2 regions of the Rhizobium sp. FG113 genome follow, and region 1 is predicted to be linked to the other one. Evidence: predicted binding sites of a transcription regulator. Region 1 holds the regulator's gene; the other holds the start of a gene.
What was found. The regulator HrcA, encoded in region 1, represses chaperone genes, less so after heat shock. The targets are predictions, from matches to a motif close to GTTAGCACTCNCNNNNNGNGAGTGCTAAC.
Positions count from the first base shown of each region.

Region 1 (17,327 bases):
CGTCTTCAGCGGCCTTGAAGAAGGTGCTGGAGCGGTTGTCCGTGAGGAGGATCGGGGTTCCGTCCGCGCCGAAGAGCGCCCATAGATCGACGTTCGGATCGATATCGGGAGCTTCCGGAAAACACCGGGGAACATCCTCGGAGCGGATTTTCCTGATATAGGCGACCTCGCCGTTGCCGATGCCGGCAAGCTCGGTCTTGGTCAGGTGCGAATTGGCTTCTTTCATCAACATTCCTGTACCTCCAGAGAGAAGGGACCAACGGTGCGATTTGCGCCGTTGTCCTACTGTGGGACCGAAATGTTAATTTTCTTCACCATACGCGACGGCTCCGGGCGAATGAGATCCACCGACAGCAGGCCGTTCTTCAGGCCCGCGCCGAGAACCTGCATGCCATCGGCGAGCACGAAAGTGCGCTGGAACTGCCTGGCGGCGATGCCGCGATAGAGATATTCGCGCTCGCCCTGCTCGACCTGGCGGCCGCGGATGACCAGCTGGTTTTCCTCGACGGAGATGTCGAGCTCTTCCTCGCTGAAGCCGGCGACCGCGAGCGTGATGCGCAGGCGCTCCGGATCATCAGTGATGCGGTCGGCGGCGAGGCGCTCGATATTATAAGGGGGATATCCGTCACTCGCCTTGGAAATCCGCTCCAGCGTCTTTTCCATGGCGTCGAAACCCAGCAACAGCGGGCTGGCGAAAGGCGTCATACGGCTCATCAGCGTTCCAAGTCCTTGATGCAAGCGACCCTTCCGGACCTGAAGACAGCATCCGGATGTTGCTAATATGGGAACGAATGCTGTCATTCGCAAGACAGGGCGGAAGACAGCGAAGCAAGACGTGCGCCCATCCCAGCACGCGATTGCACCGCCTTGACAAAGCTCGCTGCGCCTCGCATCAAATCCTGCCCCGCGCCGGCTGTGCCGATTTGCGCCGGGAAGATAAACAGATGGTGCATGCATCGATATGTGCGTCGATAAAGGCATCGGGAGGATGGGACGAACGGAATGGCAAACCCGAGAAAGATCATTATCGACACCGACCCAGGTCAGGACGATGCGGCCGCGATCATGCTGGCCTTCGGCAGCCCTGAGGAACTGGAACTGCTCGGCATCACCACCGTCGCCGGCAACGTGCCGCTCTCCTACACCAGCCGCAATGCGCGCATCGTCTGCGAGCTCTGCGGCAAGACCGACACGAAGGTTTTCGCCGGCGCCGACAAGCCGATCGCCCGACCGCTCGTGACCGCCGAGCATGTGCACGGCAAGACCGGCCTTGACGGCCCCGAGCTCGACGAGCCGACCATGCCTTTGCAGGCCGGCCACGCCGTCGACTTCATCATCGAGACGCTGCGCAGCGAGCCTGAAGGCACGGTGACGCTCTGCACGCTCGGACCGCTGACCAATATCGGCCTCGCCTTCCAGAAGGCGCCAGATATCATCGGCCGCGTGCGCGAGCTCGTCATGATGGGCGGCGGCTATTCCGAGGGCGGCAACATCACGCCTGCGGCCGAATTCAACATCTACGTCGATCCTGAGGCCGCCGACATCGTGTTCCGCTCCGGCGTGCCGATCGTGATGATGCCGCTCGACGTGACGCACAAGCTCTTGACGCTGAAATCGCGCGTCAAGCGCATGGCCGAGATCGGTACGCGGCCGGCGATCGCGATGGTGGAGATGCTGGAGTTCTTCGAGCGCTTCGATATCGAGAAATACGGCTCGGACGGCGGCCCGCTGCACGACCCGACGGTCGTTGCCTATCTGCTGAAGCCGGAGCTGTTCAAGGGACGGGTCTGCAATGTCGAAATCGAGGTGAAGTCGGAGCTGACCGTCGGCATGACCGTGGTCGACTGGTGGCACGTGACCGACCGCAAGCGCAACGCGACCGTGATGCGCGATGTCGACGCGGACGGCTTCTTCGATCTCCTGATCGAACGCTTCGCCCGCATCTGACTGTCTTGATGAGATCAGGCGCGCTTAGGCGGGCCCGATCGGATCAGGCATCCTTCTGGTCGAAGACCGAGTTGGTTTCGGCTTCGACGATCTTCGGGCCGCCCTTGGCGACGCCGACCATGGCGGGGCGCAGGACGCGTTCGCCGATGGAATAGCCGGCCTGGACGACCTGGACGACGGTGTTGTTGGGCACGTCGGGGTTCGGCACTTCGAACATTGCCTGGTGGAAGTTCGGGTCGAACTTCTGGCCGACCGGCTCCAGCTTGCGCACGCCGTGGCGCTCCAGCGTCGACAGCATCGAGCGCTCGGTCATCTCGACACCTTCGATCAGCGTCGTCAGGCCGGCATCGGCGCCAGCGCGGGCCTCTTCCGGGATGGCGTCGAGCGCGCGGCGCAGGTTGTCGGAGACAGCCAGCATGTCGCGGGCGAAGCCGGCTGCGGAGTAGGACTTGGCGTCCTTGACTTCGCGCTCGGTGCGGCGACGCAGATTGTCCATGTCGGCGGCGAGGCGCAGATAGCGGTCGCGCAGCTCGGCATTCTCAGCCTTCAGGAGCTCGATCGGATCGGGCTCGGCTGCGGTCTCGTTCTCGACGTTTGCGGCGGCGTCGGCTGCGGCTTCTTCCGCGGCTGCGTCAGGTCCGTTCTTCGTCGTCTCGTCAGTCATGACGTTCTCCGGTCATTGGTGGCTTTTGGATGAGCCCGATATCGAACTTTGAACATCAAAAATCAAGTCTGCGTGACGAAGAAGGTCGCAAACACAGGCATGTTCGGCCCGTGGCCACCGCTTATGAAAGCGACAACGAGGCGGCAGCCACATGTCATTCTTACTTTCGCAAAACCTAATACGGTGCGACACTCATCTCTCAACCTGGGAGGTGCTGAGATGGCCGACGAAAACGTCTATGTCGGGAAATGCTTTTGCGGTGCCGTGGAACTGACCGTGACCGGCACGCCTGTCGCGATGGGCTATTGCCATTGTCGCTCCTGCCAGCACTGGTCGGCCGGGCCGATCAACACCTTCACGCTGTGGCAGCCGCAGGCGGTTCGCGTCACCAAGGGTGGCGAACATGTGGAGAGCTTCCAGAAGACCGATTACAGCGTGCGCAAATTCTGCGACACCTGCGGCGGGCATCTCTATAGCGAGCATCCGCTCTGGGGCGTGACCGACGTCTATGCGCCCGTTATCCCCGATCTCGATTACAAGCCGACCATGCATGTGAACTACGAGGACACGATCCTTCACGTGAAGGACGGGTTGCCGAAGTTCAAGGACATGCCTGCGGAAATGGGCGGCTCCGGCGTGCAGTTGCCGGAATAGCGCTATTTGGACGGGCGCGAGAGCCTTGCCATGAGCTGGGCGGTGTAATCGACCATCGGCACGATGCGCGAATAGTTGAGCCGCGTCGGGCCGATGACGCCGACGGCGCCGACGATGCGGTCGTCCTCGTCGCGATAGGGTGCGACAATCAGCGAGGAGCCGGAGAGCGAGAAGAGCTTGTTTTCCGAGCCGATGAAGATGCGCACCCCAGGGCCGCTTTCGGCCAGGTTCAGCAGCTCCAGCAGACTGTCCTTCTTTTCCAGATCGTCAAACAGCATGCGCAGGCGATCGAGATCATCCGGATTGCCCAGCCCCTCCAGGAGATTGGCGCGGCCGCGGATGATGAGCTGAGCCGGCTTGCCTTCATCCGCGCTGCCGGACCAGACCGCGATGCCGCGTTCCACCAGATCCTGCGACAGCGCGTCGAGCTCGTGGCGCACATCGGCCTTCAAGCGGCCGAGCTGGCTGCGCAGTTCGGGCAGCGTCTGGCCGGTCATGTGGGCGTTGAGGAAATTCGCGGCTTCGGTGAGCTGCGAGGAGGTGACGCCGGCGGGCAGCTCGATGATGCGGTTTTCGACCTGGTCGTGATCGCCGACGAGAACGGCCAGCGCCTTGGTGGGCTCCAGGCGGATGAACTCGACGTGCTTGAGCACGGGATCGCTCTTGGAGGTGATGACCAGACCGGCACCGCGCGACATGCCCGACAGCATGCGGCTTGCCTCGTTCATCATCGCTTCCATCGGGCCATCGCGGCTTTCCGCCCGCACCTGCCGGTCGATATTGGCGCGGTCCTCGGCGGAGAGATCACCGACCTGCATGAAGGCATCGACGAAGAAGCGCAGGCCCACCTGGGTTGGCAGGCGGCCGGCGCTGACATGCGGGGAATAGACGAGGCCGAGCTCTTCCAGATCGCTCATGACGTTGCGCACCGAGGCCGGCGACAGCGACATGGGCAGGATGCGCGAAAGATTGCGCGAGCCCAGCGGCTCGCCCGTCTCCAGATAGCCCTCGACGATGCGACGGAAGATTTCCTTGGAGCGTTCGTCCAGCGCGGCAACGGCGTCCGAAATCGTCGACGACCTGAATTCCATTAAGCCTTGCGCACCCATGCTGATAATGATGCCGCAAAATATAGCCAATCTCCCCGTGCGCGCAAAAGGGAATTTGCAAATGCGCGCCGCCAATCGTAGAAGCGGTCAACAACAGACCCGCACATAGGATGAAGCCTGGGATCGCGCCCGCGTTCCCGGTCCCGTGCACCGAGGAGAATTAGGATGCGGCCATCAGGCAGAAAAACCGACCAGATGCGCAAGGTCACCTTCGAGCGCAACTTTTCCAAGCACGCTGAAGGCTCCTGTCTGGTGAAATTCGGCGACACGCATGTGCTCTGCACGGCGAGCCTTGAAGAAAAGACGCCGCCGTGGCTGCGCAACACCGGCAAGGGCTGGGTCACAGCCGAATACGGCATGCTGCCGCGCGCCACCGGCGACCGCATGAAGCGCGAAGCAGCCGCCGGCAAGCAGGGTGGTCGCACCCAGGAAATCCAGCGCCTGATCGGCCGCTCGCTGCGCGCCGTGGTCGACCTCAAGGAACTCGGCGAACGCCAGATCACGCTCGACTGCGACGTGATCCAGGCCGATGGCGGCACCCGCACGGCATCGATCACCGGCGCATGGATCGCGCTCTACGACTGCCTGAAGTGGATGGAAAGCCGCAACATGATCAAGGTCGAGCGGGTCCTGAAGGACCACGTCGCCGCGATCTCCTGCGGCGTGTTCGCCAGCCAGCCTGTCATCGACCTCGACTACCTCGAGGACTCGTCGGCCGAGACCGATGCGAACTTCGTGATGACGGGCGCCGGCGGGATCGTCGAGATCCAGGGCACGGCCGAGGGCACGCCGTTCAGCGAGGAAGAGTTCGGCGCGCTGATGGCGCTTGCCAAGAACGGCATTGCCGAGCTGGTGGAGATGCAGAAGGCGGCGATTGCCTGAGGGGAGCTGAATAAAGACCCCTCCCCAACCCTCCCCACAAGGGGGAGGGCTTAACCCGGCCTAGCCCTCGACGCCCAATTTAGGCAAGCGGGCACGCCCAGCGGTTCTCCCCCCCTTGTGGGGGAGATGGCCGGCAGGCCAGAGAGGGTCTTAAGCCAGCACGCGAAGGCATCTCCCGGAGAATGACAGCATGATCGACGGCATTCTTGAAACCGCGCTTTATGTCGACGACCTCGATGCCGCCGAACGCTTCTATCGCGATGTTCTCGGCCTCGAGAAAGTTCTGCGTCATGAGAACCGGCATGTCTTCTTCCGCTGCGGCCCGGGCATTCTTCTGATCTTCAACCGTCACGAAACGATCAAGCCGCCCTCTTCCGACGCGCTGCCGGTTCCGCCGCATGGCACGACGGGCGCGGGGCATGCCTGTTTCCGGATGCGTGCGGAAGCGATTGACTTGATCGCGGAAAAGCTCAACAAAGCGGGCGTTTCCATCGAAAGCGATTTCTGCTGGCCGAACGAGGCGCGATCGATCTATTTCCGCGATCCTGACGGCAACAGCCTGGAATGCGCCGAACCCAAACTTTGGAATCTTTGAAGGACCGCTCATGCGCAAGCTCGATACCCGCACCATCGTCGTTGCCAGCCACAATGCCGGCAAGATACGCGAGATCGCCGACCTGATCGGTCCTTTCGGTTTTTCGGCGAAATCGGCGGCCGAACTGAAATTCGCCGAACCGGATGAGACCGGCACGACCTTCGAGGAAAACGCCGCGATCAAGGCGCTGGCTTCCGCCAAGGCTTCCGGCCTGCCGTCGCTCTCCGACGACAGCGGCCTTGTGATCGACGCGCTGGATGGCGCGCCTGGTGTCTACACCGCCAACTGGGCGGAAACGGCCGATGGTACGCGTGATTTCGCCATGGCGATGCAGAAGGTCGAAACCGCTCTTCAGGAAAAGGGCGCCACGACGCCGGAGCAGCGCACCGCGCGCTTCGTCAGCGTTCTCTGCCTGGCGTGGCCGGATGGGCACACCGAGATGTTCCGTGGCGAAGTCGAAGGCTTCGTCGCCTGGCCGCCGCGCGGCACGGAAGGCTTCGGCTACGATCCGGTCTTCCAACCCGAGGGCTACGACACCACATTCGGCGAGATGAGCGCGGAAGAAAAGCACGGCTGGAAGCCCGGCGACGCTGCCGCCCTCTCGCACCGCGCCCGCGCCTTCAAGATCTTCGTCGAAACCTGCCTGGACGCATAAGACCCGAATCGTGGACACTTTGGAACAGCCCAACCTGACGCGCTATGCATCTCTTTTGCCCGATACCGGCGAACCCGGCTTCGGCGTCTACGTGCATTGGCCGTTCTGTGCCGCCAAGTGCCCCTATTGCGACTTCAACAGCCATGTGCGCCACCAGCCTGTGGACCAGGAGCGCTTCACCGCCGCCTTCCTGAAGGAAATGGCGGCGATGCGGCAGCTGAGCGGCCCGAAGACGGTGACCAGCGTGTTTCTCGGCGGCGGCACGCCCTCGCTGATGAACCCATCCACGGTCTCGGCCATTCTCGACGGCATCGCGAGGGAATGGCACATGCCCGATGGCATCGAGATCACCATGGAGGCCAACCCCTCCAGCGTCGAGGCCGAGCGCTTTCGCGGCTACCGTGCCGCCGGCGTCAACCGTGTGTCGCTCGGCGTGCAGGCGCTGAACGACCGCGACCTGAAATTTCTCGGGCGTCTGCACGATGTCGAGGATGCGCTGAAGGCGATCAAGCTGGCGCGCGATATTTTTCCGCGCATGTCCTTCGACCTGATCTATGCCCGTCCCAAGCAGACGGTGGAGGAATGGGAGCGGGAGCTGCGCGAGGCGATCTCTTACGCCGTCGACCACCTGTCGCTCTACCAGCTGACGATCGAAGAGGGCACGCCGTTCTTCGGGCTGCACAAGATGGGCAAGCTAGTGGTGCCCGACGACGACCAGTCGGCGCTGCTCTACGAGGCGACACAGGCAATCACCGCCGCCGAGGGCATGCCCGCCTACGAGGTTTCCAACCACGCCCGCCCGGGTGCGGAGAGCCGCCACAATCTCACCTACTGGCGCTACGGCGACTATGCCGGCATCGGCCCCGGCGCGCATGGACGGCTGACGCGCGGGCCCATCAAGCTCGCCACCGCCACCGAGCGCAAGCCGGAAGCCTGGCTGGAGCTCGTGGAACGCGACGGCCACGGTGTGCTCGACCAGGAACAGCTCGGCTATGACGAACAGGCCGACGAACTGCTGCTGATGGGGCTCCGCCTCACCGAAGGCGTCGATCTCGCCCGCTGGCAGCAGCTCTCGGGGCGCGATCCGGATCCGAAGCGCGAAGAATTTTTACTGGAACACGGGTTTATCGAGCGCATCGGCAACTCGCGCATCCGCTGCACGCCGTCGGGGATGCTGATCTTGGATTCGGTGGTGGCTGATCTGGCTTGTTGATTTGCGAAACGAGCGTCTGCAAGCCTCACTCAGCCAGCTAGCAGTTCTGCTTGTTCTTCCTCGTCAAGCAAAGCAAAAGTCGCTGTTGCGGTTTGACCTTTCGCAAGCGAAAGCATGGCAATAAAGCTCTTGATGAGGAGCCGATCAGACGTATCGTCAAAGGCCTTCAACGACTCGTGAACCAGAGATTTGATGGCTTCGTGATAATCAGCTTCCAACTCCTGGGGGATCGTTGGACCTTTCCCTAGCTGACGCGCCTCTTCGATCGACGCGACAAGGGCATAAGGTTCCCAGCTGCCTCCCTCCTCTATCACGATGCGTGTAATGTAGGGCACTGCTGCAAAGGACGCATTGTTGATATCGCCCTGATGATACAACAACTCGAATAGTTGCGGCCAATCGGGAGATCCACCGCGTTGCCGAGCTGCGGTGAACCACTCACTAGGATCGAAGATCTGCCCGTACACATTCAAGTAAGACATTCTTTGGCACCTCACCGAAGCCCGGATGTCCGAGCCGACGCATCACGATAAGGTATCTACGTAACCTCAGTTCACCTGCCTCGTCGATAGGCAACGCGATACCCTGCCCCTTCAGTCAAACCGTTGGCCACTCACACCACCCTCCTCCGCACCCGCGCAAACAACCGCCCATCGATCGCCGCGAGGCCGATCGCGATCATCGCCATGCCGATCAGATGCTTGGCCTGTAGCTGCTCGCCGAGGATGGCGGCGCCCAAAAGGATGGCGCTGACGGGGATGAGGAAGGTGACGAGCATCAGGTTGGTGGCTCCCGCCGTGGCGAGGATGCGGAAGAAGAGGACGTAGGCGACCGCCGTCGACAGCAGCGCCAGACCAAAGAGCGCCATCCAGGTCTCCATGGAGGGGGCGGCGAGCGTCCAGGGGTGGTCGACGATGAGGGCGATGGGGAGCATCAGCACGCTGGAGGCGGTGACCTGGCCGGCGGCGGGGAGAAGCGGCGCCATTCCCATCTGGCGGAAGCGGCGGCCGTAGATACCGGCGAAGGAATAGGAGAGTGCGGCGCCGAGAACGGCGAGCTGCGCCAGCACGTTGGTTCCCAGATCGCGCAGCGCATCGAAGCCGATCATGTAGGCGACGCCGGCAAAGCCGACGATGACGCCGAGCAGGCGGTTGCCGGTCATCTTCTCATCCGCCGTCAACAGATGCGCGACGACGACGCCGAAGAGCGGCGTGGTGGCGTTGAGGATCGAGGCGAGGCCGCTCGCAATATGGGTCTGCCCCCAGACGATGAGGCAGAAGGGGATCATGTTGTTGATCAGGCCCATCACGAAGAAGGCCGCCCAGGACTTGCCATCACGCGGCATGGCGTGGCCGGTGGCGCGCACGATCAGGTTCAGCGCGACGGCTGCGATCAGCACGCGGCCGGTGACGATGGTAAACGGCGGCAGGGTTTTCACCAGGATGCCATTGAAGAGGAAGGAGCCGCCCCAGAGAAGCGACAGCACCAGCAACATTCCCCATTCGGCAAGGCCCATCTGTCTCTGCTGCATCGCTTCTCTCCCTTTTGCGGCATGGCTGGCTTAGCGCTCGGCGCTAGCCTGCGCCACCCGATTCCTGCGCGGCCTGTTATCGTTTGTCGAGTTATTCTTATCCGTTACGATCAAGCTCTGGCTTGGAATGATCGCCTTGATGCATATACTATGGCGGTCAGAGCCATGCGACAAACGAGTCTTTTTCGTTTCATGATTGAGCTGAGCTAAAGCATGAGTGATTTTCTTCCATCGCTTTCGGCGCTGCGCGCCTTCGAGGCCGCCGCGCGGCATTTGAGCATGACGCTTGCGGCGCGGGAACTCAATGTGACGCCGGGCGCCGTCAGCCTGCAGATCCGCGATCTCGAGGCTTCGCTCGGCGTGCGCCTATTCGAGCGCAAGGCGCGGGCGCTGGCGCTAACACCAGAGGGTGCCGACTATTTCACGACGTTGCGGGCGGCATTTCGGCTGGTGCGCGAGGCAACGGCAGCGATCACGGCGCGAAACCGCGGCACGGTGCTGAACGTGACATGCACCGCGGGCTTTGCGACCTACTGGCTGGTGCCGCGGCTTTCGCGCTTCGAAGCGCTGAACCCGGAGATCGACGTGCGCATCAGCGCCTCGCACAGGGTGATGGATTTCCAGCGCGATGGCATAGACCTCGCCATCCGTCACGGGCTCGGGGGCTATGACGGGCTCGTCAGCGAACGGCTGGTGGATGACGAGCTGGTGCCGGTCTGCACGCCAAAGCTCGCCGATGAGCTCGGCCCGGATCCATCGCCGGATGCGCTTGCGCGGTTCCAGCTGATCCACGACGTCTACCGCCACGACTGGCAGCTATGGCTGGAGGCGGCGGGCGCGAGCAATGTCGATGCCGCCCGAGGCCCTGTTTTCATGCACGGCAACGGCGCTTACGAGGCGATGAAGGCGGGGCTCGGCTTCGCGCTGATGCGGCGCTCCTTCGTCACGGCAGAGCTCGAAGAAGGCCAGCTCATCGCCCCCTTCCCCGTCGGCGTCGCCAGCCGGCTCGCCTTCCATCTCGTCTATCCCGGCCAGGCGCTGGAACGGCCGGCAGCGGCCGCCTTCCGCCGCTGGTTGCTGTCGGAAGCGCAGCGGTAATCCGCGCTTACTTCAGCAATCGCCGAAAAAGTGGACACCCGCACTCATAAAACACTTTCCTGCCACGTATTTGCTGATTATCATAGTCAGGATTAAGACGCATACGGGCAAGGCCGAACCTCAGTCATGGCAGTTCAACAGATCGCGCGGACGGCGCCCGGGCTCCCGCAGCCTATCGGCTTGTCGCACGCTTTTTCCGGCGATCACGCCTGGTGCCGCGAGAAGATGATGCTGGCGGATGAGCTGGCCGGTGGCGTCGCGCTCGCAACATTCTTCGAGGATGGCGGTTTCGAGCGGGCGATCCACCGGTACACCGAGGTCACCAAAGGTACCGATCGCCGCGCCGTCGTCTCCATGTGGTCGCTCTATTACTTCGCCGGGATCAGCATTCCCTATCTGCTCGCCCGCCGCCTGGCCGGCCAGGTGCTGCCGGTGACCTTCGATGAGATGACGATCGCGCTCACCGAGGACGGGCTGCCCCGCGCCTTCGGCGTTTCCCATCGCGGCATGATTGGCGAAGAGACGAGCGGCGACGAATTTTCCGTGGTCGGGCCGTTGATGTCCGGCCATCTCAACATGGCCGTCGAGCGATTGAAGCGCTGCGGCCTCTCGGCAAAGCTCCTGTGGAACAACGCCGCCGTCTACATCGACTATACGCTGCGGCTGACCGATAGCGAGGGCGGCGGGTGTTCCGCTCCCGACCTGCCGCTCTTCGTGCGCGGGTGCCTGCCGGATGGCGGGCCGAACCCCTTGTGCGGCAGCGTCAGACAGGTCGAGGAAGACGGGCAGATGATCCAGCGGCGCAAGCTCTGCTGCCTGCGCTACATGCTTCCAGGGGTTGCCAGCTGCGGCAATCGCTGCGCACTGCCCAGCCAGCGCAATCCGCAATAGCGGTGTCCACACCGCCGCCCCGAGAGCGGCGATGTGTTGAGATGCCGGCCGCTCAGGCTCTGCGGGACGCACCCGTCTTAAAGAGGCTGCCGGTCGGGGTCTTCAGGAACATGTCGAGCGGAATGTGCTCCTGGTGCAGGAAGCCGGTTGCGGGCAGCAGGCCGTCGCGAACCATTTCGATGACGGCGACGACGGATGCCGAGGTTGTCCAGGCAATCGCCGTGCGGCGGGCGCCTGATATCTCGATCGGGTAATAGGCGCGCACGAATTCCTTCCGGCGCAGGCTGCCGCGCTCGGTGCCTTCGGCGGCCACATGCACATAGACGACATCGTCATCGACGGGCGGCTTGGCTTCCGTCAGGATTTCGCCGGCGAGCTTGCGCTTGTCGCGCATCAGAAGCTCGTGGAAGAAGAAGTTCATCAGGTCCATGTGGCCCGGATAGCGCATGGTCTTGTAGTCGAGGTTCTCGACCTTGCCCAAGAGCGTGTCGCACATTGTGCCGAGGCCGCCCGAGGTCGTGAACGCCTCGAGCTTCACGCCCTCGACGTAGATGGTCTCCAGCCACTCCATCGGCGACACCAGCTTGCGCACGCCGCCTTCGATCACTTCGCAATCGTTGAGATACTCGTTGACGACGCCCTCCGGCGACCAGTTGAAGGCATAGCCCAGGAGACCCGTCGGATTTTGCGGCAGGGCGCCGACGCGCATGCGGATCGACCGGCAGCGGTCGAAGCCATCGGCAAGGCTCGAGCCGACGATGCCGACGAAGCCCGGAGCAAGACCGCATTGCGGCGCCATCAGGCCACGCGCGGTCTTTGAAAGCTCAATGATGAAGTTGGTGGTGGGCACATCTTCCGTCAGATCGAAATAATGGATGCCGGCGGCATGGGCGGCGCGCGCCAGCCCGATGTTCAGGTGATAGGGCAGGCACGACAGCACCGCATCGACGCCCGACAGCAATTCACCGATGACGGCGGGATCGGAGATATCGCCGCTATGGCACTTGAACGGCACCTCGCCGACAGGCAGCTGCGCATCCACACCCGTGACCTCGAAGCCGCCCTCATGCAAAAGCGTGGCGGCCAGCCGCCCGACCTTGCCAAGACCGAGTACGGCGATTTTCGTAAAGCTCATTTATATCCTCCCAAGGCGCGGCGTTTTCCTCCCGCCGCGCGTATGCTTGAAAGGGCTGTATAAAATAAACAGCGCATAAAAGGAAACGGCCGGGATCGCTCCCGGCCGCTTAATTTCGATGCTATGATCGCGACTACTCGTTGATCAGGCGCTTCAGCAGCTCGATCTCGTGCGACAGCTTGCTGTCACCTGAAATCAGCTCCTCGATCTTGCGCACAGCGTGCAGAACCGTCGTGTGGTCACGTCCGCCGAAGCGACGGCCGATCTCCGGGAAGGAGCGCGGGGTCAGGGTCTTGGCCAGATACATGGCGATCTGGCGCGGCTTGACGATGACGCGCGTACGACGGTTCGAGACCAGCTCCTGGCGCGACACATTGTAGTGACGGGCGACGATGCGCTGGATGTCCTCGATACGCACGCGGCGCGGCTCGCCGGAGCCGACCAGGTGGGCGAGAAGCTCGTCCACGCGCTCGACCGTCAGGTTTGGCTCGAAGGAGCGACGGAAGAGCAGCTGGTTGAAGGCGCCTTCCAGTTCGCGGCCGCTGGCGGTGATGCTGCGGGCAACGTGGTTGAGCAGCTCGGTCGACATTTCCAGCGACGGATCCTCGGTGCGGGCGACATCAAGACGGCGCTGGAGGATTTCGAGACGCATCTCGTAATCCGGGCCGTCAAGCTCGATCGCCACGCCGCCCTGCAGACGCGAACGAACGCGCGGGTCGAGCGATTCCAGCTCCCAGGGTGCACGGTCGGCTGCGACGACGACCTGCTTGGCGCTGTCGAGCAGCATGTTCAAGAGATGGCAGAACTCGTGCTGGATCATCTTGCCCTGCAGGAACTGCATGTCGTCGATGATCAGAAGGTCGATGTTGCGAAGCGAGTCCTTCAGCGTCAGCGCATCATTGTCGCGGATCGCGGTCGCGAAACGCCACATGAAGTATTCGGCCGTCAGGTAGACGACGCGCAGCTGGCGCGGGTTCTGTACGGCTGCATTGGCGATTGCCTGCAGCAGATGGGTCTTGCCGAGACCGACGGTGGAATGAACGAAGAGCGGGTTGAAGCGCACTGCGCCCTGACCGGCTTCGGCAATGGTCTTTGCGGCCGCCAGAGCGACGCGATTGGAGCTGCCTTCGACGAAGGTGTCGAAGGTGAAGCGGTTATCGAGCGGCGAGCCGAAGAGCGGCTGGCCCGATGTGGCCGGACGCGCGGCAGAGGCCGCCGAAACAGCCTGCTGCACGATCTGGCCGGCCTGCTGAGCGGCCGGGCGACGGATCGGCGCGACGGACGATACCGGCTCCTGGGTCGCCGTTTCTTCCGGCTTGCTGGTTGCGCGCGCTGCCGTGCGAACCAGGATTTCGACCTTCAGGATCTCAGCGTCTTCCGCCTGGAAGATGCCGGTGATCAGGTCGAGGTAGCGATTGTTGATCCAGGACTTCAGAAAAGTTGTTGGGACCGTCAGCCGTACGACACTCTTGGAGACGGAATGGAGCTTCAGTCGTGCAAACCAGCTTGCGTAGACATCCGGACCGACCTGCGCCTTCAGGCGTGCACTTGCTCGTTCAAAAAGTATGCCATCATTCTTCATGTCTCCCTTTTCCCCCGCCGCGTCTGGGCAAATAGAGCCTAACGTCTGAGATACCTTGTCCGAGTTGTCCAAAGCACTCGCCGCCATCGAATTCATGTGCATCTTGCCGCCTTATAGTTCCATCGGCCGACCTAATCCTGGTCGCCCGATCATTTCCCCGCTTATGACCAGACAGCATCACCCTCATGCTCTGCCGTCGGCCGGTTCACTCAAACGCGTGCCTCTTAACGAGAGGCGACTGTTGGAGGCGAAGCCAACCGCTTCATGCGGTCTTATTGCTTCTTGTCTCCTAGGTGCCCGCTCCTCGTCCAACGAACACCGCCTGCCTGCGTATGCTTTTTCCATTTCCCGAGATCGCACGCGCTGCGTGCAGCCCTCAAAAATGGCGCACAGATGATCCCGTTCCGCGGCAGCCACAGCCGCAGTCCAATCTGCATCAGTGCGTGAAAATCCGGAGGTCGAAACTTCCGCAACAAAAGACACTAAAGCATCGTCCTGCCGACGTGGCAGTTTCAGACCAAGCCTTAAAACAGGTGATGTCCGAGCCCCTTGTTGGGAGGCATTTAGGCAGGATCGGGGGTCGAGATCAACGGGCATATTTCCGCAAAATTAAGCGTAGCCGGTTGACTCCTGCGGCAGATTTAGGGCGCTGCATTAGCGCAAAAAAAGAATCGCCTTTGAATCAAGGAGATTCCGGAAACCGGCAATTTTGACACGCATAAAAAGAAAAAAAGAAAAAAGCTTCTTGACTCGTTTTAGACGCCGCAAGGGAAGGTCTGAGTCTCTTCGTTCAGGAACAACCTGACACAAGCCTTTGTAATTACTCATTTTTTTGTGTCATTTGCCAGACACGAAATCGTCGCCAAATTAACCATAGTTCGGGCAATTGGCGGAATCGAAAAAGCCCGACAAAGTTGCCGGGCTAATCATATAGCTGTCTTTATTAACGGAAGCTTAAGCGGTCGCGCCGACCGACAGAGCCTTCACACGAGCTGCGAGGCGCGAGACCTTGCGGGATGCCGTGTTGGCGTGCAGGACGCCCTTGCTTGCTGCGCGGGCCAGTTCCGGCTGCGCGGCCTGGAAAGCTTCCTTGGCCTTGGCAGCATCGCCAGCTGCGAGTGCTTCTTCGACCTGACGAACGAACGTGCGAACGCGCGAGCGACGAGCCTTGTTGACGTCGGTACGGCGGGCGATCTTGCGGGTCGCTTTTTTCGCCGAAGTTGTATTGGCCATGGATGCCTCTCTCAAGAATTCGAACAAATTCCGCTACCGCCGCGGGCCTTGCAGCCACTTCCTACACAGCAATGCGGGAGTATTATCGGAAAACCGGACTGGCTTCCCGAACCTTGGGCGGGCATATAACCCTAAAGCCGACCGGCGTCAACGCGCATTTTCAAGGAACCGTCGCCTTTTCTCTTCAGGGGTCAGCGGTTCTTGAAGGCGGGTTTACGCTTTTCGATGAAGGCTGTCATCCCTTCCTTCTGATCTTCCGTCGCAAAGAGACTGTGGAACAGGCGGCGCTCGAAGCGAAGACCTTCCTCCAGCGTGGTCTCCAGAGCGCGATTGACGGCCTCTTTGGCCATCAGCACCGAGGGGCGCGACAGCGACGCGATCTTGGCGGCCGCTTCGAGCGCTTCATCGAGCAGACGCTCGGGCGCCACTACACGCGATACGAGTCCGGCCCGTTCTGCTTCCGCCGCATCCATCATGCGGCCTGTGAGCACCATGTCCATCGCCTTGGCCTTGCCGACGGCGCGCGTCAGGCGCTGGGAGCCGCCCATGCCGGGGATGACGCCAAGCGTGATTTCCGGTTGGCCGAACTTGGCGGTCTCCGACGCGATGATGAAGTCGCAGATCATGGCGAGCTCGCAGCCGCCGCCGAGCGCGAAGCCGCTGACGGCGGCGATGACAGGTTTGCGCACCTTGGCGACATCGTCCCAGCCGCCGAGGAAATTGCGGGCGTAGACATCGGCGAAATCGAGCGACTGCATTTCCTTGATATCGGCGCCGGCGGCAAAGGCACGCTCGGAGCCGGTCAGGACGATGGCACCGATGGCGTCGTCATTCTCGAATGCGGCGTAAGCCTGCAGCAGTTCCTTGAGCACCGTCGAGTTCAAGGCGTTGAGCGCCTGCGGGCGGTTCAGCGTGATGAGGCCCACAGCGCCACGGGTTTCGACGATCAGCGTTTCATAAGACATGCGTTCCTCCCGGTCGGGCCAATGCCCAGGCTTATTTCTGACAGCCAGTTACTTCTGACAGGTGGGGCAATAGAAGGTCGAGCGCCCGGCCTGAACGATGCGGGCGATGGTACCGCCGCAATCGGGCGTACGGCAAGGCTGCCCTTCGCGATCATAGACGGAGAAGGAGTGCTGGAAATAGCCGAGCGAGCCATCCGTCTGGATATGATCACGCAGCGACGAGCCGCCAGCCTTGATCGCATCGGCGATGACGTCGCGGATCGAGGAGACCAGCAGGTCGAGCTGCTTGGTGGGCTTGCCGGTCGGCGTGACCAGCGTGGACGAAGCGCGCGTCGGCTTCAGGTGCGAGCGCCATAGCGCCTCGCACACATATATATTGCCGAGGCCGGCAATGTTCTTCTGGTCGAGCAGTGCGCTCTTCAGCGGCTGCGCCTTGCCCTTGAAGCGCTCGGCCAGATAGGCGGCGCTCAGTGCATTGCCCGTCGGCTCCGGGCCGAGGCCATAGAGAAAGGGATTGATGTCGAGCGCGGTGCGATCGGCCATATCCATGAAACCGAAGCGGCGCGGGTCATTATAGATGACGCGGCTTTGACCCGACGGCCCCTCCAGATGGAAGATCACGTGATCGTGCTTTTCATCCTTCGAGCGCGGGTGATGGAATTCGCCCGGCGTTTCGGAGATGGGGGTATCGGCGATCGGGCCGGCCTCGATGCGGAAGGAGCCGGACATGCCGAGATGGGCGATGATGGTGGCGCCGCTGTCGAGATCGATCAGCAGATATTTGGCGCGGCGGCCGAGCGAGACGATGGTGCGGCCGGACGCCTTTTCGCCGAAGGCCTCGGGAAACGGGAAGCGCAGGTCCCCTCGCCTAAGCTCCAATTTGACGATGCGCGCGCCCTCCATGGTGGGCGCGAGGCCGCGTTTGACGGTTTCGACTTCTGGCAATTCCGGCATCTTAACCCATCTATATCGAACATGTTTCAACCGCCCGCGATGTGCGCTATAGCGCCATGGTGTCGCGGACCGGACCGTTGCCCACAGATAGCGTCGCCTGCCTGATTTCGCTATGGTCGCCGCGTTGATTTAAGAGATTGGAGTATTCGATGTCAGACAGCCGCACCTCCGCCGACGGCGGCATGGAAACATCATACGGCTTCCGCGAAGTTTCAGGCG
Region 1 is NZ_JBMDKV010000002.1:379,313-396,639, reverse strand. It holds gene ACODTZ_RS09095 (BQ00720 family protein) at 1-232, opposite strand, end outside; gene ACODTZ_RS09090 (Hsp20 family protein) at 283-714, opposite strand; gene ACODTZ_RS09085 (nucleoside hydrolase) at 1,003-1,947, shown strand; gene grpE (nucleotide exchange factor GrpE) at 1,991-2,611, opposite strand; gene ACODTZ_RS09075 (GFA family protein) at 2,831-3,265, shown strand; gene hrcA (heat-inducible transcriptional repressor HrcA) at 3,268-4,356, opposite strand; gene rph (ribonuclease PH) at 4,540-5,256, shown strand; gene ACODTZ_RS09060 (VOC family protein) at 5,447-5,851, shown strand; gene rdgB (RdgB/HAM1 family non-canonical purine NTP pyrophosphatase) at 5,862-6,506, shown strand; gene hemW (radical SAM family heme chaperone HemW) at 6,517-7,719, shown strand; gene ACODTZ_RS09045 (hypothetical protein) at 7,749-8,201, opposite strand; gene ACODTZ_RS09040 (DMT family transporter) at 8,333-9,250, opposite strand; gene gcvA (transcriptional regulator GcvA) at 9,464-10,348, shown strand; gene fhuF (siderophore-iron reductase FhuF) at 10,475-11,239, shown strand; gene ACODTZ_RS09025 (saccharopine dehydrogenase family protein) at 11,292-12,374, opposite strand; gene dnaA (chromosomal replication initiator protein DnaA) at 12,508-14,058, opposite strand; gene rpsT (30S ribosomal protein S20) at 14,911-15,189, opposite strand; gene ACODTZ_RS09010 (enoyl-CoA hydratase) at 15,381-16,154, opposite strand; gene mutM (bifunctional DNA-formamidopyrimidine glycosylase/DNA-(apurinic or apyrimidinic site) lyase) at 16,203-17,108, opposite strand; gene ubiE (bifunctional demethylmenaquinone methyltransferase/2-methoxy-6-polyprenyl-1,4-benzoquinol methylase UbiE) at 17,258-17,327, shown strand, end outside.

Region 2 (13,860 bases), on a different contig from region 1:
AACTGGCTTCTCCATCGGCGTCTCGCGTCTGATGACGGCGCTGAAGAACCTTGGCAAGCTCGGGCAGAGCGAGGTTATTGAACCCGTCCTCGTCACCGTCATGGATGGCGATGTCGAGGCCATGGGCCGCTACCAGCGCATCACCCAGGAACTGCGTGCGGCCGGCATTCGCGCGGAAATGTACCAGGGCAACTGGAAGAAGTTCGGCAACCAGCTGAAATACGCCGACCGCCGCGGCTGCCCCGTCGCCATCATCCAGGGTGGTGACGAGCGCGCAGACGGCGTCGTGCAGATCAAGGACCTGATCGAGGGCAAGCGCCTCTCCGGCGAGATCGAGGACAACGCCTCGTGGCGCGAAGCCCGCGTGGCGCAGGAGACCGTCAAGGAGGCCGATCTGGTCGCCAAGGTGAAGGAAATCCTGGCGGCGCAGGCGGAAGATCGCAAGCGAGCCTCTGATGTTTGAGGGGCGGCGCCAGCACCCCCCTCTGTCCTGCCGGACATCTCCCCCACAAGGGGGGAGATTGGCTGGGCGCACCCGCTCGCTCCACTCTCATTGTTTGGCCGAAAGGCTGCCACGAGTCGATCTCCCCCCTTGTGGGGGGCGCGAAGCGCGGGCAGAGACACGCGGCTCTGCCCCGGTAGCCCGGCAGGGCAGAGGGGGGTATTCCCCGGAGACACCAACCCCATGCCCCTGATCAACCTCCCAGCCTTCTCCGAAGACCTGCTCGCCGAATTCGCCGCCCGCAGCACCGAGCGCGTCGACACCCCGGTCATCCAACCGGCCGAACCCTTTCTCGATATCGCCGGCGAGGATCTTCGCCGCCGCATCTTCATGACCGAGAGCGAAACAGGCGCTAGCCTGTGTCTGCGTCCGGAATTCACCATTCCCGTCTGCCTGCGCCATATCGAAAGCGCCATGGGCACGCCGAAGCGCTACGCCTATCTCGGCGAAGTTTTCCGCCAGCGCCGCGAAGGCGGCAATGAGTTCTATCAGGCGGGCATCGAGGATCTCGGCGATATCAACATCCCGAGCGCCGACGCCCGCGCCATTGGTGACGCGGCCGGCGTGCTGTCGCGGCTGCTGCCGGGCAAGAAACTGGCCGTCACGCTCGGCGATCAGGCCGTCTTCGAAGCCGTCGTCCAGGCGCTCGGCCTGCCGCTCGGCTGGCAGAAGCGGCTGATCCATGCCTTTGGCGACACCACCCATCTCGAAGCCCTGCTCGCTAGCCTCGTCAGCCCGCAATTCGTCACCGGTCTCAGCGACGATGTCGCGCGTCTTCTCGGAGCCGACGATGAAGAGGCGCTGGTCGCCCACATCGACGCCACCATGCAGGCGACGGGCTATTCCACCAATGCCAGCCGCTCGCCGCAGGATATTGCTCGCCGGCTGAAGGAGAAGCTGATCCTGTCGGAAACCCGGCTCGATGACGCAGCCTTCCTTGTGCTGAAGGAGTTCCTGTCGCTCAACGTGCCGCTGATCAATGCCTCAGCAGCGCTCTCCGGCTTCGCCGATGCCGCCGGCCTCAAGCTCGGCAACGCCCTGTCGCGCTTCGATGGCCGCGTCGCCGCACTCGCCAATGCCGGCGTCGATCTCTCGTTGATCGATTACCGCGCCGCCTTCGGCCGCCCGCTGGATTATTACACCGGCCTCGTCTTCGAGATCGGCGTCGAGGGCTCGGCTGCCGTTCTCGCCGGTGGTGGTCGCTTCGACAAGCTGATGACGCTGCTCGGCGCCAAGGAACGCATACCGGCTGTCGGCTTCTCGCTGTGGCTGGATCGCATCGAAACGGAAAGGGCCGCCTGATGACCATCACCATCGCGCTGCCCTCCAAGGGCCGGATGAAGGACGACGCATCGGCCATCTTCGAGAAGGCCGGAATGAAGATCACCGCTGTCGGCAACGATCGTTCCTATCGCGGCCGTGTCGAAGGCTGGGATGATGTCGAGGTCGCTTTCCTTTCGGCTTCCGAGATCTCCAAGGAGCTCGGCAACGGCACCGTCGATTTCGGCGTTACCGGTGAAGATCTGATCCGCGAAGGCTTGGCGGAAGCCGACAAGCGCGTCGAATTCTGCGCCCGTCTCGGCTTCGGCCACGCCGATGTCATCGTCGCCGTGCCGGAGATCTGGCTCGATGTCGACAGCATGGCCGATCTCGGCGACGTCGCCACCGATTTCCGCGCCCGCCACGGTCGCCGCCTGACGATCGCCACCAAATACTGGCGACTGACGCAGCAGTTCTTCTCGCGCCAGCACGGCATCCAGCTCTATCGCATCGTCGAGAGCCTGGGCGCGACCGAGGGAGCACCGGCATCGGGCTCTGCCGATATCATCGTCGATATCACCTCGACCGGCTCGACGCTGCGCGCCAACCACCTGAAGATCCTGTCGGATGGCGTGATCCTGCGCTCAGAGGCTTGCCTCGTGCGCGCCCGCAAGCAGAGCCACGCCGACGAGCCTTCCGTTGCGCGCCTGATCGAAGCCGTCCGCGCCGCGCTCTGATATCTATCGTCGTATCAATTACGAAAAAGCCCGCCGCCAGATGAACTGGCGGCGGGCTTTTTTATGCTTGGGAGAATGAGGTGCCGATTAAGCGGCGACCGGCAGGGCGCCACGGCGGGCATCGATCGAGTAGAGGCCCGGGCCGAAGGTGGCGAGCAGGATGTAGGCGCCAGCCAGCGTGAAGTTCTTCATCAGCATGATGCCGTTGAGAGCGTTGATCCAGCCGAGAGCGGCATCCGGCCAGCCGGGAACGGCAACGGTGCCGGAGTGGAAGACAGCGCCGGTGAAGATGCAGAATGCGGCCAGTGCCCAGCCAACGATCTTCGTCTGGAAGCCGACGAGAACGGCAAGACCGGTGACGAGTTCGAACAGGCCGGCGAGATAGGCAAGGGCGGTCGCGGCAGGCAGGCCGGCGCCGGTGATCATGCCGGCGGTACCAGCCGGGTCGGTCAGCTTGCCGAAGCCGGAATAGATGAAGATGAAGGACAGGAGGATGCGGGCGACGAGAATGACAATGTTCTGGGTATTCGACATGGAACTGTCTCCGGTTGAATGAGCTGAGACCGGTGTGCCCCCGGCACGGTTGTCGATCTCGTATGCACTGTTTCTCCTCTTTTTTGGCCGTCATGGAAAGATAGACGGGAGCGGACAGTTTGTTCAGTAATGGTGAACGATTGATCGCGCACGATCACCGCTTGCCATGTCCCTCGGGGCTCTTCTATGGTCGGCCGCCTTATCCCGCATGGAGAATTCAGATGGCAGACCTTTCCGCATTCCCGATCACCAAACGCTGGCCGGCAAGCAACCCCGATATCATCCAGCTCTATTCGCTGCCGACGCCGAACGGCGTGAAGGTATCGATCGCGCTTGAGGAGCTGGCTCTGCCCTACGAGCCGCATCTGATCTCTTTCGGCACCAACGACCAGAAATCTCCGGAGTTCATGTCGCTCAATCCGAATGGCCGCATTCCGGCGATCATCGATCCCAATGGCCCTGATGGAAAGCCGATCGGCCTGTTCGAGTCCGGAGCGATCCTCGTCTATCTCGCGGAAAAGACCGGCAAGCTCATGCCCCAGGATAGCGCCGGCCGCTACGAGACGCTCCAGTGGGTGTTCTTCCAGATGGGCGGCATCGGGCCGATGTTCGGCCAGCTCGGCCACTTCCACAAGTTCGCCGCCGACAAGGTCGCCAACAACTCCTATCCGGTGGAGCGCTACCGAGATGAATCCAAGCGCCTGCTCGGCGTGCTGGAAGAGCGCCTGCAGGGCCGCCAGTGGATCATGGGCGACACCTACACCATCGCCGATATCACCACGTTCCCATGGGTGCGCGGCGCCGACGTCTTTTATGGCGGCAGGGAGCTTTTGGAATACGACAAGTTCCCGGCGGTCATGGACTGGCTGAAGCGCTGCATCGCGCGCCCGGCCAGCGAAAAGGGCCTGAACATCCCGGCGCGTCCGGCCTGAGCCAAGCCCTCGGCGCAAACGCAGTGCCCAGAACGTCAAAAGCCGGCCCACTGGGCCGGCTTTTCCGTGACAGCAGGTAGATTTTACTGGCGGCGAATGGCGGCCTTGTTCGTGTCGGCTTCGATGCGCGGGAAGATGAACATGCCGATCATGCTGCCATTGCCTTCCTCTTCGTAGCCGTTCGATTCACCCATGCAGAAAAGCGGCTGGCGGTAGCCGTTTGGCATGATGATCGTGGTCGAAAAACAGAAGGACGAGGATAGCGCCGCGGCCTGTTCGAAAATCTGGACGATACGGCCGCGATCCTTGGGATCGTAACAGCGCATCAGGCTGAGCAGGCCGCATTCGGGTACGCTCAGGCCATGAAGCCGGGCGCTGCGTTCCTGAAGGCGGATCACGCCGCTGGAAAAGTCGCCGACCCAGCTTTCCGATATCGAGAGCTGAGCGAGCATGTCGGGATTGTTGTCGTTGAGTTCCAGCGATCCGCGCAAGAGCGGTGCCGCTGCGGTGGTTTTTGTTATCTTAAACACATTGTTCCCCAGTTTGGGCGCAGCGTTCTCCCATGCTGCACACCCGGCAAACATCACAGATTCAGTCGACGCCGGGCATCATGCTCGGTGGCTGGAAAATAGCGTTCCGAGCGGTCGCTCCGTAAAGTGAGCCCACTCTGCCCAGCCTTTCCAAAATATGCAACTTCTAATTTAATTCAGGATAAGTAACTCTGTCCATGCGTCAATGCAATTCTGAGCGGTGTCGGCGATGCGGCGGCAAGAGCGCCTGAACGAAACGCCGAACACAGCGCGAATCTATAAGTTTTTTTGCAGAAACGGCAATGGCTTTTCACACGCTGGCGTACGCTGACGCTCAACGGTTAACGATCAGAAATAGCGGAAAGGTTGATGAAAACACTGCTAAATAATGCAGAATTGATGGACTTGCGGGCTTTTCAAGCTGCTGACGACAACCATTGGATCGAAAACTCGATTGTTACGGGAATTTGACCCCTCGGTAAAAATCGCCCGTCGAGCAAGCTTCACGAAAGCCTCGCCAAGCTCAACGGCTCACCATTTGTATGATTATACGTTTCATCACGTGGTTGAAAAATGTTGTGTTCAAATGTGAGTACGAATCACAAAACGAAAAGGGCGACCCGAGGGCCGCCCTTCCGTAACTGAACCTGATGGCTCAGATGCAAGACCTTCCGGTCTTACATCATGTCCATGCCGCCCATTCCGCCCATGCCGCCAGGCATGCCGGCAGGAGCGTCCTTCTTCGGCAGCTCGGCGATCATGGCTTCGGTGGTGATCAGCAGCGAAGCAACCGAAGCTGCGTTCTGCAGAGCCGTGCGAACAACCTTGACCGGGTCGACGATGCCCATGGCGATCATGTCGCCATATTCAGACGTCTGGGCGTTGTAGCCGTAGTTGTCTTCGTTCTTCTCGAGGATCTTGCCAACAACGATCGATGCTTCGTCACCGGCGTTCTCGGAGATCTGGCGAACCAGCGACTGCAGAGCGCGACGGATGATGTTGACGCCAGCTTCCTGGTCGTCGTTTGCACCCTTTGCGGTGATCTTGGAAGCCGAACGGAGGAGAGCAACGCCACCACCAGGTACGATACCTTCCTGAACAGCAGCGCGCGTTGCGTTCAGAGCGTCGTCGATGCGGTCCTTGCGCTCCTTGACTTCGATTTCCGTGGAGCCGCCAACGCGGATGACGGCAACGCCGCCAGCGAGCTTGGCAAGACGTTCCTGCAGCTTTTCGCGGTCATAATCGGAAGAGGTTTCTTCGATCTGAGCCTTGATCTGAGCAACGCGGCCTTCGATGTCGGACTTGGCGCCAGCGCCGTCGACGATCGTCGTGTTTTCCTTGGAGATCGAAACCTTCTTCGAACGGCCGAGCATGTCGAGCGTTACGGATTCGAGCTTGATGCCGAGGTCTTCGGAGATGACGGTGCCGCCCGTGAGGATGGCGATGTCTTCCAGCATGGCCTTGCGGCGGTCGCCGAAGCCAGGAGCCTTGACGGCAGCGATCTTCAGGCCACCGCGCAGCTTGTTGACGACGAGCGTAGCAAGAGCTTCGCCTTCGACGTCTTCAGCGATGATGAGGAGCGGCTTGCCGGTCTGAACGACGGCTTCGAGAACCGGGAGCATCGCCTGCAGGTTCGAGAGCTTCTTCTCGTGGAGGAGAATGTAAGCGTCGTCGAGGTCGGCGACCATCTTTTCCGGGTTGGTGACGAAGTAAGGCGACAGGTAGCCGCGGTCGAACTGCATGCCTTCGACGACTTCGAGTTCGGTTTCAGCGGTCTTGGCTTCTTCGACGGTGATGACACCTTCGTTGCCGACCTTCTGCATGGCTTCAGCAATGTCGTCACCGACCTGCTTGTCGCCGTTTGCGGAGATCGTGCCGACCTGGGCAACTTCAGCCGAGGTGGAGATCTTCTTGGCCTTGGCCTGCAGGTCCTTGACGACTTCTGCAACAGCGAGGTCGATACCGCGCTTCAGGTCCATCGGGTTCATGCCGGCAGCAACTGCCTTGGCGCCTTCGCGAACGATAGCGCGGGCCAGAACGGTAGCCGTCGTGGTGCCGTCGCCGGCGATGTCGTTGGTCTTCGAAGCAACTTCGCGGACCATCTGGGCGCCCATGTTTTCGAACTTGTCTTCGAGTTCGATTTCCTTGGCGACCGATACACCGTCCTTGGTGATGCGCGGAGCGCCGAAGGACTTGTCGATAACGACGTTACGACCCTTCGGGCCGAGGGTTACCTGCACTGCGTCAGCGAGGATGTCGACGCCGCGCAGCATCTTTTCGCGCGCAGAGCGGCCGAACTTTACTTCTTTAGCTGCCATTTTGAGAACTCCTGAAAAGGGGTGTCAGCGAATTGGGATGAAGTGGGAAACCGGCTGATTAGCCGATGATGCCCATGATGTCGGCTTCCTTCATGATCAGAAGGTCTTCGCCGTTGATCTTGACTTCGGTGCCGGACCACTTGCCGAACAGAACGCGGTCGCCAGCCTTGACGTCGAGAGCGACGACCTTGCCGGACTCGTCACGAGCGCCGGTGCCGACGGCGACGATCTCGCCTTCCTGCGGCTTTTCCTTGGCGGTGTCAGGAATGATGATGCCGCCCTTGGTCTTTTCTTCGGACTCAACGCGGCGAACAACGACGCGATCGTGAAGGGGGCGGAAGTTGGTGCTTGCCATTGTCTAATCCCTCGATCAAATGACACTCGCAGGCCGGTATGGCCCACACGGATGGGTGTTAGCACTCTCCTCTGGTGAGTGCTAGCGACCTGCATTTAGGAGCGGCCATCTGGGGAGTCAAGGGAAGCTGTCGTAATTTTCCGACGCCCCATGTCTATAGCCGTTTGATGGCAAAGTTGTGAACCTGCCGCGCGCCTTTCGAGCACGGGAAAACGCTTCGATGGTTAATGCCGGAAAGGGCAGGGACAGAGCCGCATCCCCCGGCGCCGAGCTTTGTCATAAACCCGTGTCCGGAATTTGCGAAATGCCAACAGGAAGCGCCGTCTCAGCCACGCCGCCGGGCCGGGATTGTCCAGCCCCGATGCGGGTGGTATCGAGCGACAGGGGCAGCCGGCAGAGGTCGGCAAAGGGGTGGATATATATGAGCGTGGACGAAGCGGTGATGGCGGATGACAGCGTGGCATCGGTGCCGTTTGGCGAGGCCGTCCGCGTCTGGGCCAGGATCGGCTGTCTGAGCTTCGGCGGCCCTGCCGGCCAGATCGCCCTGATGCACCGGACCATCGTCGACGAAAAGCGCTGGATCTCCGAGGATCGCTTCCTGCATGCGCTGAACTACTGCATGCTGCTTCCCGGACCCGAGGCGCAGCAGCTTGCCACCTATATCGGCTGGCTGATGCACGGCGTGCGCGGCGGCATCCTCGCCGGCCTGCTTTTCATCCTGCCGGGCTTCGTGGTCATGCTGGGGCTCTCCGCCCTCTACGCCGTCTTCCAGGAGACCGCCTGGCTTCCAGCCCTGTTCTTCGGCCTCAAGGCGGCCGTGCTTGCTGTTGTCGTCGAAGCGCTGCTGCGCCTTGCCCGCCGCGCCTTAAAGACCAGCGCGCATTATTACATCGCCGGCGCCTCTTTCCTGGCGCTGTTCATGCTGAACGCGCCGTTCCCCATCGTCGTCATCCTGGCCGGCCTCACCGGCTTTGCGCTGCACCGCTATGCCAATCGCCACGCGCCGACGCAAGAAGCCAAAGCGCAATCGCCCCGCCGCCTGCCCACGTTTACGACCCACGCCATCGCCCGACCGTTGCTGGTTCTCGTCTTCTGGATCCTGATTTGGCAGGCGCCGCTGCTCCTCGTACGCAATCTGCATGCGCCCTCCGATCTCATCGCCGAGGCGCTCAGCGGCGAGACCAATGTCTTCGGCGCGCTCTTCATCTTCTTCTCCAAGATGGCGGTGATCACCTTCGGCGGCGCCTATGCGGTGCTCACCTATGTCGCGCAGGTCGCCGTCGGTCATTATGCCTGGCTGCAGCCGGGCGAGATGCTGGATGGCCTAGCGCTGGCCGAAACCACACCCGGCCCGCTGGTTCTCGTCCTCTGTTTCGTCGGCTTCCTCGCGGGCTACCGCAACCCGCTTTTCATGGCGCCGCTGATGGGCGGCGCGCTCGGCGCCACGCTGGTCGCCTGGGCCACTTTCGTACCCAGCTTCGTCTGGATCTTCGCCGGCGCACCCTTCGTCGAGAAGCTGCGCGACAATGCCGGTCTGTCGGCGGCGCTGTCGGCCATCACAGCGGCCGTCGTCGGCGTCATCCTCAATCTGTCGCTCTGGTTCGGCCTGCATGTGCTCTTCGCCGAGGTCGGCCGGATCGCACTTCTGTCGCGTGGTGCTGGCCTTCCCATCGTCAGCCTCGCCTGGCCCCAATGGGCCACGATCGATATCGCGGCGCTGGCGATCTTCGTGATCGCGTCTGTCCTGCTGTTCTACGTGAAGATGGGCATGGTCAAGGTGCTGGGGCTTTGCGCTGTTGCCGGTCTCGCCATCAAGGGCGCCGAACTGCTGCTCTGAAGGCCGCCGGAGCGCACCGGGTCGCAAGAATTTCATCGTTCCGCATTGCAAAATTTCTTGCCATCGCGGCGGGGCTTTGCGATGTCAGCCCTCATCGAATGAAAACCGGGACTTTGAAATGGCGCAGCGCATCGAGAATTTCGCAGAGATCACCAGCCACTATGATGCGGTGTTCTGCGATGTGTGGGGCGTTTTGCACAACGGCGTCTCGCCCTTTCCGAAGGCCGCCGCAGCCCTGCAGGCCGCGCGCGAAGCCGGTCTTACGGTCGTCCTGATCACCAATTCGCCGCGCATCGCGCCGCTCGTCGTCGATCAGCTCCGCAACATCGGCTTCCAGGACGAAGCCTATGACCGCATCGTCACCTCCGGCGACGTCACCCGTGGCCTGATCGCCGAAGGCCCGAAGAAGGTCTTCCTGCTTGGTCCGGATCGCGACATCGCCATCATCGAAGGCATCGGCGTCACCCGCGTTTCCGAAGAGGAAGCCGATTGCGTCGTCTGCACCGGCTTCTTCGACGATGAGACCGAAACGCCCGAGGATTACACCGACATGCTCAAGGCCTTCCAGGCCCGCGACGTGCCGATGATCTGCGCCAACCCCGATCTGATCGTCGAGCGCGGCCACAAGATGATCCCCTGCGCCGGCGCCATGGCTGCCTATTACGATCAGCTCGGCGGCAAGACCCGCATTGCCGGCAAGCCGCACAAGCCGATCTATGACGCCGTGCTCTCGGTCGCCCGCGAAATGCGCGTCGATCTCAAGATGGACCGCATTCTGGCGATCGGCGACGGCATGCCGACGGATGTGCGCGGCGCTCTCGATTACGGTCTCGATCTTCTCTATATCAGCGGCGGCATCCACGCGGCCGAATACACGCTGAACGGCGAGACCGACGAGGCGATCCTCACCGCCTATCTCGAACGCGAGAAGGCAACGCCCAGGTGGTGGATGCCGCGCCTGGCCTGAGCCGCCCTGTGACCACCTTGTGTAAGCCCGAAGCATCAGTAAAGTCTGCCCGATGACCGTCTTCCATCGCAATGAAACCCGAGAACCCTTGCCGGATCACCTCAGCGGCGGCGTGATCGCCATCGGCAATTTCGACGGCGTTCATCGCGGCCATCAGTCGGTTCTGGAAAGGGCGCTGGAGATCGCGCGGGATCGTGGCGTTCCCGCGCTGGTGCTGACCTTCGAGCCGCATCCGCGCACCGTGTTCCGCCCGCAGGAGCCGGTTTTCCGCATCACGCCTGCGCCGCTGCGCGCCCGCATTCTCGAAGCCATGGGCTTCGGCGCGGTCATCGAATATCCGTTCGACCGTGAATTCTCGCAGCGCTCGGCTGACGATTTCATCCATTCGATCCTCAAGGATTGGCTGGGCGCATCCGAGGTGGTGACCGGCGTCGATTTCCATTTCGGTCGCGGCCGCGAGGGTGGTCCGGCCTTCCTCATGGACGCCGGCAATAAATACGGCTTCGGTGTCACCCTGATCGACACCTTCCGCGACGAGAACGCCGACGTGGTCTCTTCCAGCCGCATCCGCGCGCTGTTGAAGGAAGGCGAGGTCAGCGAGGTTGCCGGCCTGCTCGGCTATCACTACACGGTCGAATCCGAGGTGATCGGCGGCGAAAAGCTCGGCCGCCAGCTGGGCTTCCCGACAGCCAACATGCGCCTTCCAGCCGAGGTCGAGCTGAAGCCCGGCATCTACGCCGTCCGCTTCCGCTTCGAGGATGGGTCGATGCACGACGCGGTGGCGAGCTACGGCCGCCGCCCGACAGTCACCGACAATGGCGCGCCGCTGCTCGAGACCTTCGTCTTCGATTTTTCCGGCGACCTCTATGGCCAGATCTGTTCCGTCTCCTTCTTCTCCTACCTGCGCCCGGAACTGAAGTTCGACGGCCTCGAACCGCTGGTCGAGCAGATGAACCGCGACAAGGAAGAGGCGAGGGCGGTGCTATCAGGTATGCAGCCGATCAGCGAGCTCGACCGCAAGCTCTGCGGTCTCGTCTAGGGCTTCATTCCTCTTCCGCATTGCGTTGAAGCAATGCCGCCACCGGATCCTCCGGCTCGATCGTCACGATGACGATCGAGAGAAAGATCAGCGCCGCCCCGACGCAGGCCATCACAGGCGGCCGCTCCAGCAAGACAAGGCAGGCGCCGATCGCGCCGAATATGCTCTCGCCGGAGACGAGCACTGCCGCCTTCGATGCCGGCACATGGCGCTGTGCATAAGTCTGCAGCCCAAACGCGGCCGCGGTGGAGAGAATGCCGAGCATCGCCAGTTCCGGTGCCGCCCGCCACATCATCTCGCCCGTCAGCGGCTCCAGCACCGGCGCCACCGGCATCAAGAGCAGCGCGGCGATCGCGAATTGCACGAAGGCCGAGGTGAACGGCCCGCCATGACGCCGCGCGTGGCGCCCGAGCAGCACCATCCAGAACGCATAAAAGACGGCGGAGACCAGGCAGGCGACATCGCCCGTGTTCAGCGCCGCGAAGCCGCCGATGCCGTCGGCCATCAGCCCGATGCCGGCAAGCGTCAGGCAGGCGGCGAAGATACCCAGCCGTCGCGTCGTCTCGCCGAAAGAAACCCATGCCACGACGGGCGTGAGTACGGTTGCTGTGTTGACGAGGAAGCTTGCATTGACGACCGTGGCGTTGACATAAGCCGTCTGCTGGATCGCGATCGCCACGGTGAAAGTGAGCGCAACACGAAGGATGCTTCGCGTCCATCCCGTGCTGCGCGCCCGTTACGCTCGAGGACCGCCAGCGGCAGCATCACCAGCGCCGCGATCAGGCAGCGCAGCATGGTGGCCGACAGCGGGCCCATATGCGTCAGCACCGTCTTTTGCGCGATATTGCCGAAGCCCCAGAAGGCGGCGGCGAGGATCAGCGAGACATAGGCGCTCCGCTTCGACATGGCGGTTCAGACCACGACCAGGCGATGCGCCGCCCGCAAACCGGGCAAGATGTCGCCGCGCGCCGCATGATATGGAAAATCATCCATCGACATGCCCTCCCGAAAAGAGATCGAGCCGAGGATGCCATAAGGGTATCGAGCGCTTGCGGCCGACGGCCGTCGCCGCCGCCCGCAAGCGTCGCCCCTCAAACACCCTGTCCGTTATTTTGATCTGCTAATTGGTATTGTTGGGATAGCGCCGGTCGCTATCGATCACATGTTTCATCCGCGCCCCTCTCGCTGAAAACAGGCAGCCCTTCGCGCGCGGCGATTTCGCCACGAGCCACTGCCTGGAACCATGTAACGTCAGATTGAAATCAACTTATAGTATATTAGCAATGTTTGAATTGAATGTGAAGGTAGCCGAGGAAAGCGGCGTGGCGAGGGAACCTCCGCGCCTAACTCGCTATCGGTCGCTCACGAACTGTGTCTTTTTCGCGGCGGGGATGCTTGTCGCGCCGCGCGGCTGGCAAATGTCATCTATTTGATAAGACGCGGATAAGCCGCGCCCGATCCGCGAAAGGCACTCTCCCCATGGACAAAAGATTTGGAACGGCGGCCTGCTGGTTGCTCATCATTCCCTATATCGGGCTGCTCTGGGTCCCCTTCTACAATTTTCACGATCCGGTTCTTTTCGGCTTCCCCTTCTTCTATTGGTATCAGCTCCTCTGGGTGCCGATCACCGCCTTCCTGACCTGGATCGCCTACCGGAGCATGCGTAATGACGACTGATCTCAACGTCACGGCGCTCAGCGTCTTTATTTTCTTCTTTGTCCTCGTCACCGTCATGGGCTTCGTCGCCTCGCGCTGGCGCCGGCCCGAAACCATGGCGCATATCGACGAATGGGGCCTCGGCGGCCGCTCCTTCGGCACCTGGATCACCTGGTTCCTGGTTGGTGGCGATTTCTACACCGCCTACACCGTCATCGCCGTTCCGGCGCTCGTCTATACCGTCGGCGCCTATGGCTTCTTCGCGCTGCCCTATACGATTGTCGTCTACCCCTTCGTCTTCATGGTCATGCCGGTGCTCTGGAAGCGGGCGCGGGACTTCGGCTATGTCACGGCCGGCGACGTCGTCCATGGCCAGTATGGCTCGCGTGGGCTGGAGCTTGCGGTCGCGGCAACAGGCGTCATCGCCACCATGCCCTATATCGCCCTGCAACTCGTCGGCATGACGGCGGCGCTGAAGGCGCTTGGCCTGCATGGCGAGGTACCGCTCGCCATCGCTTTCATCGTGCTGGCGCTCTACACCTATTCGGCGGGCCTCAGGGCGCCGGCGCTGATCGCCTTCGTCAAGGACATCATGATCTATATCGTGGTGATCGCCGCAGTGGCGCTGATCCCCTCGAAGCTCGGCGGTTACGCCAATGTCTTCGCTTCCGCCGACGCCGCCTTCCAGGCCAAGGGCTCCGGCAGCCTGCTGCTCGGCTCCAACCAGTATGTGGCCTATGCAACGCTGGCGCTCGGCTCGGCACTCGCGGCCTTCATGTATCCGCACACGCTGACCGGCATCTTCGCCTCCAACAGCGGCAACACCATCCGCAAGAACGCGGTGCTGCTGCCGGCCTACACGCTGCTGCTCGGCCTCTTGGCGCTGCTCGGCTACATGGGCCACGCCGCCGGCCTCAAGCTCGACAGCGCCAACGATGTCGTGCCGGCGCTGTTTCAGACGCTCTTCCCCAGCTGGTTCGCCGGCTTCGCCTTCGCGGCCATCGCCATCGGCGCTCTGGTGCCGGCGGCGGTGATGAGTATCGGCGCCGCCAATCTCTTCACCCGCAACTTCTGGAAGGCCTATGTAAACCCTGAGGTGACGGATGCAGGCGAAGCGAAGGTCGCGAAGATGACCTCGCTGGTCGTCAAGGTCGGCGCGCTTCTGGTCATCATCTTCCTCCCAACCCAGTTCG
Region 2 is NZ_JBMDKV010000012.1:29,519-43,378, forward strand. It holds gene hisS (histidine--tRNA ligase) at 1-463, shown strand, start outside; gene ACODTZ_RS23420 (ATP phosphoribosyltransferase regulatory subunit) at 686-1,804, shown strand; gene hisG (ATP phosphoribosyltransferase) at 1,804-2,499, shown strand; gene ACODTZ_RS23430 (DoxX family protein) at 2,587-3,033, opposite strand; gene ACODTZ_RS23435 (glutathione binding-like protein) at 3,255-3,965, shown strand; gene ACODTZ_RS23440 (hypothetical protein) at 4,049-4,495, opposite strand; gene groL (chaperonin GroEL) at 5,173-6,813, opposite strand; gene groES (co-chaperone GroES) at 6,872-7,168, opposite strand; gene chrA (chromate efflux transporter) at 7,590-9,005, shown strand; gene ACODTZ_RS23460 (TIGR01459 family HAD-type hydrolase) at 9,124-9,972, shown strand; gene ACODTZ_RS23465 (bifunctional riboflavin kinase/FAD synthetase) at 10,025-11,011, shown strand; gene ACODTZ_RS23470 (DMT family transporter) at 11,016-11,690, opposite strand; partial or broken gene ACODTZ_RS23475 (EamA family transporter) at 11,753-11,917, opposite strand; gene ACODTZ_RS23480 (DUF3311 domain-containing protein) at 12,491-12,688, shown strand; gene mctP (monocarboxylate uptake permease MctP) at 12,678-13,860, shown strand, end outside.
Region 2: the regulator HrcA is predicted to act here: its motif matches at 7,226-7,254, upstream of groES (co-chaperone GroES).